DNA from 4 places in the Streptomyces sp. SM18 genome. Region 1 is predicted to be linked to each of the others. Evidence: riboswitches for the same ligand, from Rfam matches in the RefSeq annotation. Region 1 holds a riboswitch; each other region holds the start of a gene.
The links. Region 1 has a riboswitch for cobalamin ahead of B9S64_RS00800 (ABC transporter substrate-binding protein). Riboswitches for the same ligand answer to the same signal wherever they lie in the genome.
Positions count from the first base shown of each region.

Region 2: it holds a riboswitch for cobalamin, as region 1 does, so the genes downstream of both, B9S64_RS22230 (ribonucleoside-diphosphate reductase subunit alpha) here and B9S64_RS00800 (ABC transporter substrate-binding protein) in region 1, are expected to answer to the same signal.
Region 3: it holds a riboswitch for cobalamin, as region 1 does, so the genes downstream of both, B9S64_RS32865 (hypothetical protein) here and B9S64_RS00800 (ABC transporter substrate-binding protein) in region 1, are expected to answer to the same signal.
Region 4: it holds a riboswitch for cobalamin, as region 1 does, so the genes downstream of both, nrdI (class Ib ribonucleoside-diphosphate reductase assembly flavoprotein NrdI) here and B9S64_RS00800 (ABC transporter substrate-binding protein) in region 1, are expected to answer to the same signal.

Region 1 is NZ_CP029342.1:183,844-186,034, reverse strand. Features, by position in the region: gene B9S64_RS00810 (acyl-CoA dehydrogenase) at 1-470, shown strand, start outside; cobalamin riboswitch at 776-963, shown strand; gene B9S64_RS00800 (ABC transporter substrate-binding protein) at 1,019-2,068, shown strand; gene B9S64_RS00795 (iron ABC transporter permease) at 2,065-2,191, shown strand, end outside.
Region 2 is NZ_CP029342.1:4,884,635-4,886,825, forward strand. Features, by position in the region: gene B9S64_RS22230 (ribonucleoside-diphosphate reductase subunit alpha) at 1-830, opposite strand, end outside; cobalamin riboswitch at 963-1,101, opposite strand; gene B9S64_RS22235 (GNAT family N-acetyltransferase) at 1,152-1,652, opposite strand; gene mctP (monocarboxylate uptake permease MctP) at 1,766-2,191, opposite strand, start outside.
Region 3 is NZ_CP029342.1:7,432,536-7,434,726, reverse strand. Features, by position in the region: gene B9S64_RS32870 ((2Fe-2S)-binding protein) at 1-321, opposite strand, end outside; gene B9S64_RS32865 (hypothetical protein) at 404-781, opposite strand; cobalamin riboswitch at 845-968, opposite strand; gene B9S64_RS32860 (short-chain fatty acyl-CoA regulator family protein) at 1,061-2,191, opposite strand, start outside.
Region 4 is NZ_CP029342.1:7,425,668-7,427,858, forward strand. Features, by position in the region: gene nrdE (class 1b ribonucleoside-diphosphate reductase subunit alpha) at 1-327, opposite strand, end outside; gene nrdI (class Ib ribonucleoside-diphosphate reductase assembly flavoprotein NrdI) at 324-755, opposite strand; cobalamin riboswitch at 922-1,152, opposite strand; gene B9S64_RS32840 (hypothetical protein) at 1,218-1,589, opposite strand; cobalamin riboswitch at 1,997-2,184, opposite strand.

The sequences.
Region 1 (2,191 bases):
GGTTCGCCAGGGCCGGGGAACGGGCCCTGCGGGTCTGTGACGGCGACCGGCTCGCCCGCTGGAACGCGGCCTCGGGTCCCGCCCTGCGGGGGGTCGAGGCACACGCGTACCGGCAGGCCGCCGAGGCCTACGCCCAGGCCCGCGCCGCACTGCCCCCGGGGCCGGCCCGGGACCGTCTGGGGGAGCTGGAGCGGCTGTTCGCGATCGAGTGGGTGGCCCGCAACAGCGGTGACCTGCTGGCCGAGGGGCTGCTGGACGCCGGACAGGTCGCGGCGCTGCCCGAGGCCACCGAGGACCTGATCGCGGCCGTCGCCGCCCACGCCCCGGAACTGGCCGAGGCGTTCGCCCTGCCGCGCGAAGTGCTCGCCGACTGGCCGATCGCGGGCCCTCACTACGCCGACGCCTACGACGACCCGGACGCGCCCTGGCACACGGCGGACGCCGGATCCGCCCGGGAGGGCGCCGTATGAGCGGGGCGGGCGGAGCCGGCGGGGGAGGGGTGCGCGAGACCCTGGAGGTCATCGGGCTGCGGACCGTCCTGCTGGCCTACTGGGGTACGACGGCCGTGCTCGCGCGCCGGCGCAGGCCCCGCCCGCACCGAGGCGAATCGGTTCACCACACGTCTCGCGCGTGTGCGGAGCCGAGGCCCTGACGGCCCGTCGCCGCGGGCCCCCGCCGCCCGCGCCCCGGCACCCGCCGCCCGGACGCGGCGGGCGGCCCGCAGGGCCTCTCCGGCACGGCCCCGCACCGGCCGGAAGGCCTCTCACCTGCTGCGTGATAGCTTGCGGAGGCCAGTCACACTCCATGGGGAGTCAGGGAATCCGGTGCGAATCCGGAGCTGACGCGCAGCGGTGAGGGGGACGGGCGGGGCCACGGCCACTGGGACGCCTCCGGGCACCCCGGGAAGGCGTCCCGCCCGGGTGAACCCGAGTCCGAAGACCTGCTGGCACCCGCTTCCGCCGGAAGCGGCACACCGCAGCGGGCTTCGCGGAAGAGCCCCGAGACGTCGAGGGACCCTGTGCATTCCATAGCCGGCACCGTACGCCTGACCACCCTGCTGACCGCCGGAGCCGTCCTGCTGACCGCGTGCGGCGGCGGGAGCGGGGGCACCCCGGACAACGACCGGGCGGACGGCGCCGCGCGCGGTTATCCCGTCACGCTGAAGAACTGCGGACGCACGGTGACCGTCGACGCGGCCCCGAGCCGGGCGGTCTCCCTCGACCAGGGATCGACCGAGATCCTGCTCTCCCTGGGCCTCGCCGACCGGCTCGCCGGCAGCGCCACCTGGACCGACCCCGTGATGAAGGGCCTGGAGAAGGCCAACGCCGGGGTGCCCCGCATCGCGGAGAACCGCCCCTCCTCCGAAAAGGTCCTCGACCAGGAACCCGACTTCGTCAGCGCCTCCTTCGAATCCACCCTCGGCAAGGGCGGTGTCGCCCCCCGCGAGCAGTTCGAGGAACTGGGCGTCCCGACCTACGTGGCACCCGCCGACTGCACCGCCAAGGACAACAGCGGCAGCGGCGACGGCTCCCGGACCGAGCCGCTGACCATGGACAGCGTCTACGACGAAGTGACCGACCTGGCCCAGGTGTTCGGCGTCCCGGAACGAGGCGAGAAGCTGGTCGCCGACCTCCGGGGCCGGATCGACAAGGCCACCGCGGACATCGACGCCTCCGGCACCACGCTGCTGTACTGGTTCGCCAACGCCGAGGCCCCCTACCTCGCGGGCTGCTGCGGCGCCCCGGGCATCATCACCGGTGAACTCGGCGCCGAGAACGTCTTCGACGACTCCCACGAGGAGTGGCCCCAGATCAACTGGGAGACCGTCGCCGACCGCAACCCGGACGTCCTGGTCATCGGTGACCTGACCCGCAAGTCGCAGACCGCCGAGGGCGCCGAGAAGAAGATCGCGTTCCTGGAGTCCAACCCGGCCACCAAGAACATGGACGCCGTCCGGCACAAGCGGTACGTCCTGCTCAGCGGCCAGGCCATGAACCCGTCGATCCGGACCGTCGAAGGCGTGGAACGCGTCGCCGCCGGGCTCCGCTCGTTCGGGCTCGCGGGGTGACCGCCCCCGCCCCCGCACCCGCCCCGTCCCGCCCGCGGAAGACGCCCCCGCCCCGCGCCACCGGCGTACGGGTGCTGCGGGACGGGCTGCTGTGGACCGGCGGGGCGGCCCTGCTGGTGCTGT
Region 2 (2,191 bases), 4.7 Mb from region 1:
GAACCCCGGGCGCGGATGCGGGAGTAGGACAGACCGATGCCGCCCGCGTGCTTGGACAGCCGCGCCACCTGGTGGTAGCGGTCGTAGATCGAGTCCAGTTCGTCCTTCGGGGAGTCCAGCAGGTAGCAGGAGGACATCTGCGGGTGCCGGGTGCCGGAGTTGAAGAGCGTGGGGGAGGAGGGGAGGTAGTCCAGCCGGCTCATCAGCCCGTAGAGCGCGGCGACCTCGTCCAGCGCCCGCGCCGACTCGTCCTCGGCGAGGCCCGACGCGACGCGCAGCATGAAGTGCTGCGGGGTCTCGACGACCTGGCGGGTGTGCGGGTGGCGCAGCAGGTAGCGGCTGTGCAGGGTGCGCAGACCGAAGTAGCCGAAGCGGTCGTCCGCCCCGTCGGCCAGCGTCCGCTCCACGAGCGCGTCGAGCGCCTCGGCGTGCAGTGCGACGAAGGCGGCGGTGCGGTCGGCGATCAGGCCCTCGCGGTGCCCCACGGCGACCGAGGCGGAGAAGGAGGTCGCGCCCTGGCCGGCGGCCTCGTCGGCGATCGAGAGGGTCAGCAGCCGGGCGGCGAGCCGGGAGTACGCGGGGTCCTCCGAGATCAGGCCCGCGGCGGCCTCGGTGGCCAGCGAACGCAGCTCGGCCGCGTCCGAGCGGGCGTTGCGCCCGCGCAACGCGGCGGCGGCGACCCGTCCGGGGTCGGTGTCGGGCAGATCGACGGTGAGTTCGGTCAGGGTCCGCAGCAGGGCGGTCCCGGGTCCGTCGTTCGTGGCTTCCCCGGACGTGGCGGACACAGCGGATTCGGCGGCTGAAACCGGATCGGCGGGCGCGATGGTCACTGGGCATTCCCTCGCTCGGCAGGGGCCCGCGGGAGGAGGGGAGCCGGGCAGGGGGCGGCCGGGGCGGGCAGCACCGTGTACGGCGTCCACCGGCCTATCCGCGAGGCCCGGACGTCTGGCGTCCGGGTCGGTCGATCCGGACGCGCTGTCGGCAGGTCGTCGGACTTGTGGGTAGCACAGATGTGCACCGATCACACCGTTGCGGGACAGTTCCGGATTCGCACCGGATTCCCCTGCGGCGACAGCGAGCACGAGCATACATGTGGGGGCCGCCCGATCGGGCGGCCCCCACATGTTGTGTCGTACGCGAGGGTTGCCCGGTCAGAGATCCAGGCGGAAGGTGAGGAGCGGGACCGCCGGAATGGGGGTCCAGTCCCGCTCCGGGGTCCGTGTGAAGCCCAGTCGGAGGTAGATGCGGTGGGCGGCCCGCATGGTGGTCTGCGTGGACAGGACGAGCCCGGAGAGCCCCTCTGTCGCGCGGGCCCGGTCGACGCAGGCACGGACGAGCGCCTCGCCCACGCCGCGTCCACGCGCCTCGGGGGTGACGGCGAGCATACGCATTTCGGCCTCCCCCTCGCGGGCGATGTCGGCCCAGGGGGTGCCCGCCGTGACGTAGGTGACACCGCCCAGCAGCCGGCCCTCGCCGTCGGTCGCGACGAGGACGTCGGCCTCGGCGGCCCGGCGGGCGACGGCGCGGAGCTCCGCCAGATACGGGTCCTCGGTGCCGAAGTCCAGCAACCCGTCCCCGAGGTAGGCCTCGGCGGTGATGTCGCCCAGGGCGGTGTGCTGGGCGGGGCGCACGGGTCCGATCGTCAGGTCCATGGCGGGCCAGTGTGCCGCGGCGGCGGGGCGGGCGCACGGGGTTTTCGGGCGGCGGGGCACCCCGCCCCGGACACCGCCGTACCGGGTCCGGCCCGGCGGTGCCCCGCGGTGGGTCAGCGGCCGCCCGGGGCGCCCACCGTGGCCGGCGGGAGCTCCGCCCGTACGCCCGGGGCGCCCGCGTCCGCCGTGTAGTCGGCCGGCGAGGTCTCGTCGGCACCGGCCGGGGCCTTCAGCGCGTTCAGGACGACCGTCAGCACGACCACCACGAGCACGTTCAGGACGAACGCGGTGAGGCCGATGTAGCCGATCTCTCCGAGGCCCGGGATCTCCTTCGAGGAGCCGCCGAAGTGCTTCTGGGTCGGGCTGGCCACGCCGTAGGCGGCCACGGTGCCGTAGACCATGCCGACCGCCCAGCCGGCGATCAGCGCCCAGCGGTGGAACCAGCGGGTGAACAGGCCGCCCACCAGGGCCGGCATCGTCTGGAGGATCCAGATCCCGCCGAGCAGCTGGAAGTTGATCGCGACCGTCTTGTCCATGGT
Region 3 (2,191 bases), 7.2 Mb from region 1:
GAGGACCGGTCCGTCGTCGGCCCTGTGCAGTCCGTCCAGGTCGAGGAGGATCCCGTGCAGGACGACGCAGGCCAGCGCCGGGGACCAGAGGCGGGCCGCGTGTCCGAGCTGGGCGATGGAGACGTCGATGCGCGGTTCCGCGGTGTGGTGGCGGCGCGCGACGGCCTCGGCGAGATCGGTGAAACCGTCCGCGTAGGAACGGGCGAGCGGATGCCAGCCGTCGTCCTCGCCCCCGGCGCGCAGGACGAAGAAGCCGCCGAGGTCCGCCACGTCGCGCAGGGCGTCGGTGACGGACGCGGCCGAGGCGCGGGCATCGTGCACGTGCTGTCTCTCCGTGGGGTGAGGGGGCCGTACGGCACGGCCAGGAAGGCGTACGACGGGCCGGCCGGCCCGTACGACAGGGTCAGCGGGCCGTACGACGCCGGGCCGGGGTGATGGCGTACAGGTCGAGGATGTCCGGCCGGGGTGCGACACCAGGTCCGCCGGCGCGTGCCCAGGCGACGATGTCCTCGGTGGCGTCCGGATCGTTGACCAGTCCCAGCCAGACGGGCCGGGCACCGGCGGCGCGGCCCTCGGCGGAGGGCTGGACGACGATGACGTTGGCCTGCTCGCATACGTCCAGGCAGGCGGAGACCCGCACCGGCACCTCGGCGCGCAGGCGCGCGGTCTGGGCGGAGTGGTCGACGCCCGTCACCTTCGGGGTGCCGCAGCAGCAGTCACGGCACACGACGACCCGGCAGGGCACCGGTTCGCGGCCGGACGGGACGGTGTCGGCGGGCATGCCGCATCGTTCCTCTCTTCCGGGGAGATCCGCCCCGGTGGTCCGTCGAGGAGGCGACCGCGTGAGTCTCCTGGCTCTCGGGTCACAGCTCGCTCCGCGCCGTCCCGCCCTCGGGGCAGGGGGCGGGTGCGGGGCTCGCTCGCCGATCACAGTGGCGGGACCGCGCCGGATTTCCACCGGCTTCCTCGGACCGCCGTCGCCTTGTTGCTCCGGCCATCTTTCCACCTCGTACGCCGTGCTGTCAGGGTGGGGGCACTCCGGGAAGGCCCGGCGACGTGATCAGCCGGCGGTCCGGTCGCTCTCGACCGGATAGGGCACGAAGGTGCTGCTGTTCTGGTCGATGAGCAGCGGGCGGCCGAGCGGTGGTGCGGCCCGCTGGGAGCAGTCGAGGCGTTCGCAGACGCGGCAGCCCATGCCGATGGGGGTGGCGGTGGACGGATTGGTCAGGTCGAGGCCGTCCGAGTAGACGAGCCGGTGGGCGTGGCGGATCTCGCAGCCGAGGCCGATGGCGTAGGTCTTGCCGGGTTCGCCCCAGCCGCCGCAGTGCCGGGTGACGGCTCGCGCGGTCCACAGGAACCGCTGGCCGTCGGGCATTTCGGCGACCTGGACGTGGATGCGCCCCGGCGCGGCGAACGCCTCGTACACGTTCCACAGGGGGCAGGTGCCGCCGGCCCGGGAGAAGTGGAAGCCGGTCGCGGACTGGCGTTTGGACAGGTTGCCGGCGCGGTCGACACGGACGAAGGAGAACGGCACACCGCGGAGTCTCGGCCGCTGGAGGGTGCTCAGCCGGTGACAGATCGTCTCGTAGCCGAGACCGAAGTGGTCGGTGAGCCGCTCGATGTCGTAGCGCGCGCTTTCGGCCGCCGCGTGGAAGGCAGCGTAGGGCAGGACCAGGGCGGCGGCGAAGTAGTTGGCGATTCCGATGCGGGCCAGCGCGTGGGTGGGCGATCCGGGCGGGAAGTCCTCGCCGGCCAGCCGGTCGAGGTCCTCCCGGTGTTCGAACAGGGCCAGTTGGGTCGCCATGCGGAACGCGCGCTGACCGGGCCGTAGCCGGGAGGACAGGTGGAGGGTGCGGCTCGCGTCGTCGTAACGGTGCAGCCGTACGCCTGGCTCGGCGGCCAGACGGACACCGTGCTCCGTGGCGAGCCTCGCGGTGAGGGCTCCGGTCACCTCTCCCGGCCTGACCCCGATCTCACCGGCAAGGCGCTCGGCGGCGAGGTCGGTGTCGTGGAGGTAGTTCTGGTGGCGGTAGAAGAAGTCGCGGATCTCCTCGTGGGGCGAGAAGACGGCTCCCCGGTCACGGTCCCGGCCGTCCGCCGCCCCGGCCAGGCGCTCGGACAGCTGCTGGTTGCGGCGGCCGAGGCCGAGAAGGACGTGGGCGACCCCGGGCAGCCGGGCAGCCAGGTCACC
Region 4 (2,191 bases), 7.2 Mb from region 1:
GCCGAGGAAGGTACGGAAGCGGTGCTCGTGGGCGTACGCCTGCCGGTACAGGTCCTCCAGGAACTCCCACCGGTAGCGGCGGAGGGGCGCCTCCTCGTAGTAGTCGTTCTCCACGAGGTGGTCGATCTTCTCCTTCAGCGACCCGAACACCACCGTGTTCGGGTTGACGTGCTGGAGGAAGTACTGGCGGACGGCCTCGCGGTCCTTGTCGAACTGGATGGCGCCGTCGCAGTCGTACAGGTTCAGCATGGCGTTCAGCGCGTGGTAGTCCTTGCGCGTGCCGACCGACTCGCGCCGGCCCGTGGCGGCCGTGGTGAGGGCGTTCATGCCGCCTGCCGCCCCGCCGTCGATGAGTGTCGTGTCCAAAACTCTCGTAGCCCTTCCCTTACGGCGCGGACGTCTCGGTCCGTGCCCAGCAGTTCGAATCGGTACAGCTCCGGGACCCCGCACTTCGCCGAGATCACCCGGCCGGCCAGGCAGTAGTCCGCGCCGAAGTTGGTGTTGCCGGAGGCGATGACCCCCCGCAGCAGCGCCCGGTTGGCCTCGACGTTCAGAAAGCGGATCACCTGTTTGGGGACCGCGCCCGCGCGCTCGCCCCCGCCGTAGGTCGGCACGACGAGCACATAGGGCTCGGTGACCAGGGGCATGCCGTCACGGCGGGGATGCAGGGGGATCCGGGTGGCGGGCAGGCCCAGCTTCTCCACGAAGCGCCTGGTGTTCTCCGAGACGCTGGAGAAATACACGAGACCGCTCATCGGCGCCGTCTCCTCTCACTCGTTCCCGTGTCCGTCCGAGGACCGGGAGGGGAGGAGCGGGCGGCGCGTACGGCTGGGGGCCGGATGGTGAACGGACAAGCCTCACCCGGCGCCGCGCGTCTGCCACCTGGCCCTCCCTCGGGGCCTCGGAGCGCGCACACCGCGGTCCGGCGTGCGCACCGGTGGCAGGTCTTCGGACTCGCGGGCCCGTCGCGCCGGACAACGCCGTACGCGACTCCTACTGGCCGTCGCTTCCCGGGCCCGGTTTCCAGGCCCAGTGCGTGTGACGGCGGTCGTTCCCACTCACCGCTGCGGGGCAGTCCCGGTCTTTCACCGGGTTCCCTCTTGCGACGCCGGGCACAGACGTACCCGGCGAACCACCAGCACCAACAACACTACATCTAGAAGCTGGCGCGTGGTGAACACCCCAGATGTTGTGTCGCAGGCGATAGTTAGGTATACCTAAGCATTGCTTCGGCCGGAGGCGGAGGGGTCCTGCGACGTGCGTGACGTGCGCGGCGTGCGTCGTGCCCCGATGACGGAGCGCACCTGGTGCGCGCGTCGGTGCATCTCCGTGACCAGGGCCGGGCGGGACGGCGGAGGGCCGGAGGCCGAGGGCTCCTCCTGAGCCCCTGGCGGAGTTCCGCCGCCGAGCGCCTCGGCCACGGAATCCAGGAACGCGCCCACGTCGATCAGCGTGTCGCGCAGCATCCGCAACCTGGCGGTCTGACTGCCGAGCTGTCTGCGCATGGCCAGCAGATTCTCGTATTCCTTCTCGGACACGGCGACCATGGGCTCGCCGTCCACGACGACCTTTCGCGGTTTACCACGCACCGGTGGGTCCCCTTCCCGCCTCGTTCACGACGGTGCTGTGGGACGGGCGGGGACGTCTGTGGCGTCCCGGCCCCTGGACGGTTCGGTACGGAGCCGGGCAGCTCATGCCGTACGGTGCGGGGCGGCCGCGGCGGGCCGGCCGTCGCGGGCGAAGGTCCGGGCGGGCGCCGCTACTTTCGCAACACGCCGTAGGTGCGGTACGTGCTGCCGTGGGCCGTGCTGTCACGGACATCTCCTTCGCGAGCGACTCCTCGGAATCCCGGCGACGGGACACGGGCGCGAAGGGGTGACGAACCGGACGGCCACGACGCCGCGCGGCACGGGCACGGTCGTTCCGTCTGGTGTGTACGCCGACCCGCCCACGAGGTCACCGAGATGTCCGCGCACGGAAGGACCCGCACGCGGGCAGGTGGCAGGTCTTCGGACTCGTGGGCACGTCTGCCGGGGCAGACACCTACTGGCCGTCGCTTCCCAGGTCCGTGCGGACCCAGTGCGTATGACGGCGGTCGTTCCCACTCACCGCTGCGGGGCAGTCCCGGATTCCCACCGGGTTCCCTCTTACGACGCGTCTGTCTGGCGGACAGGGCGGACCAACTGCTGCG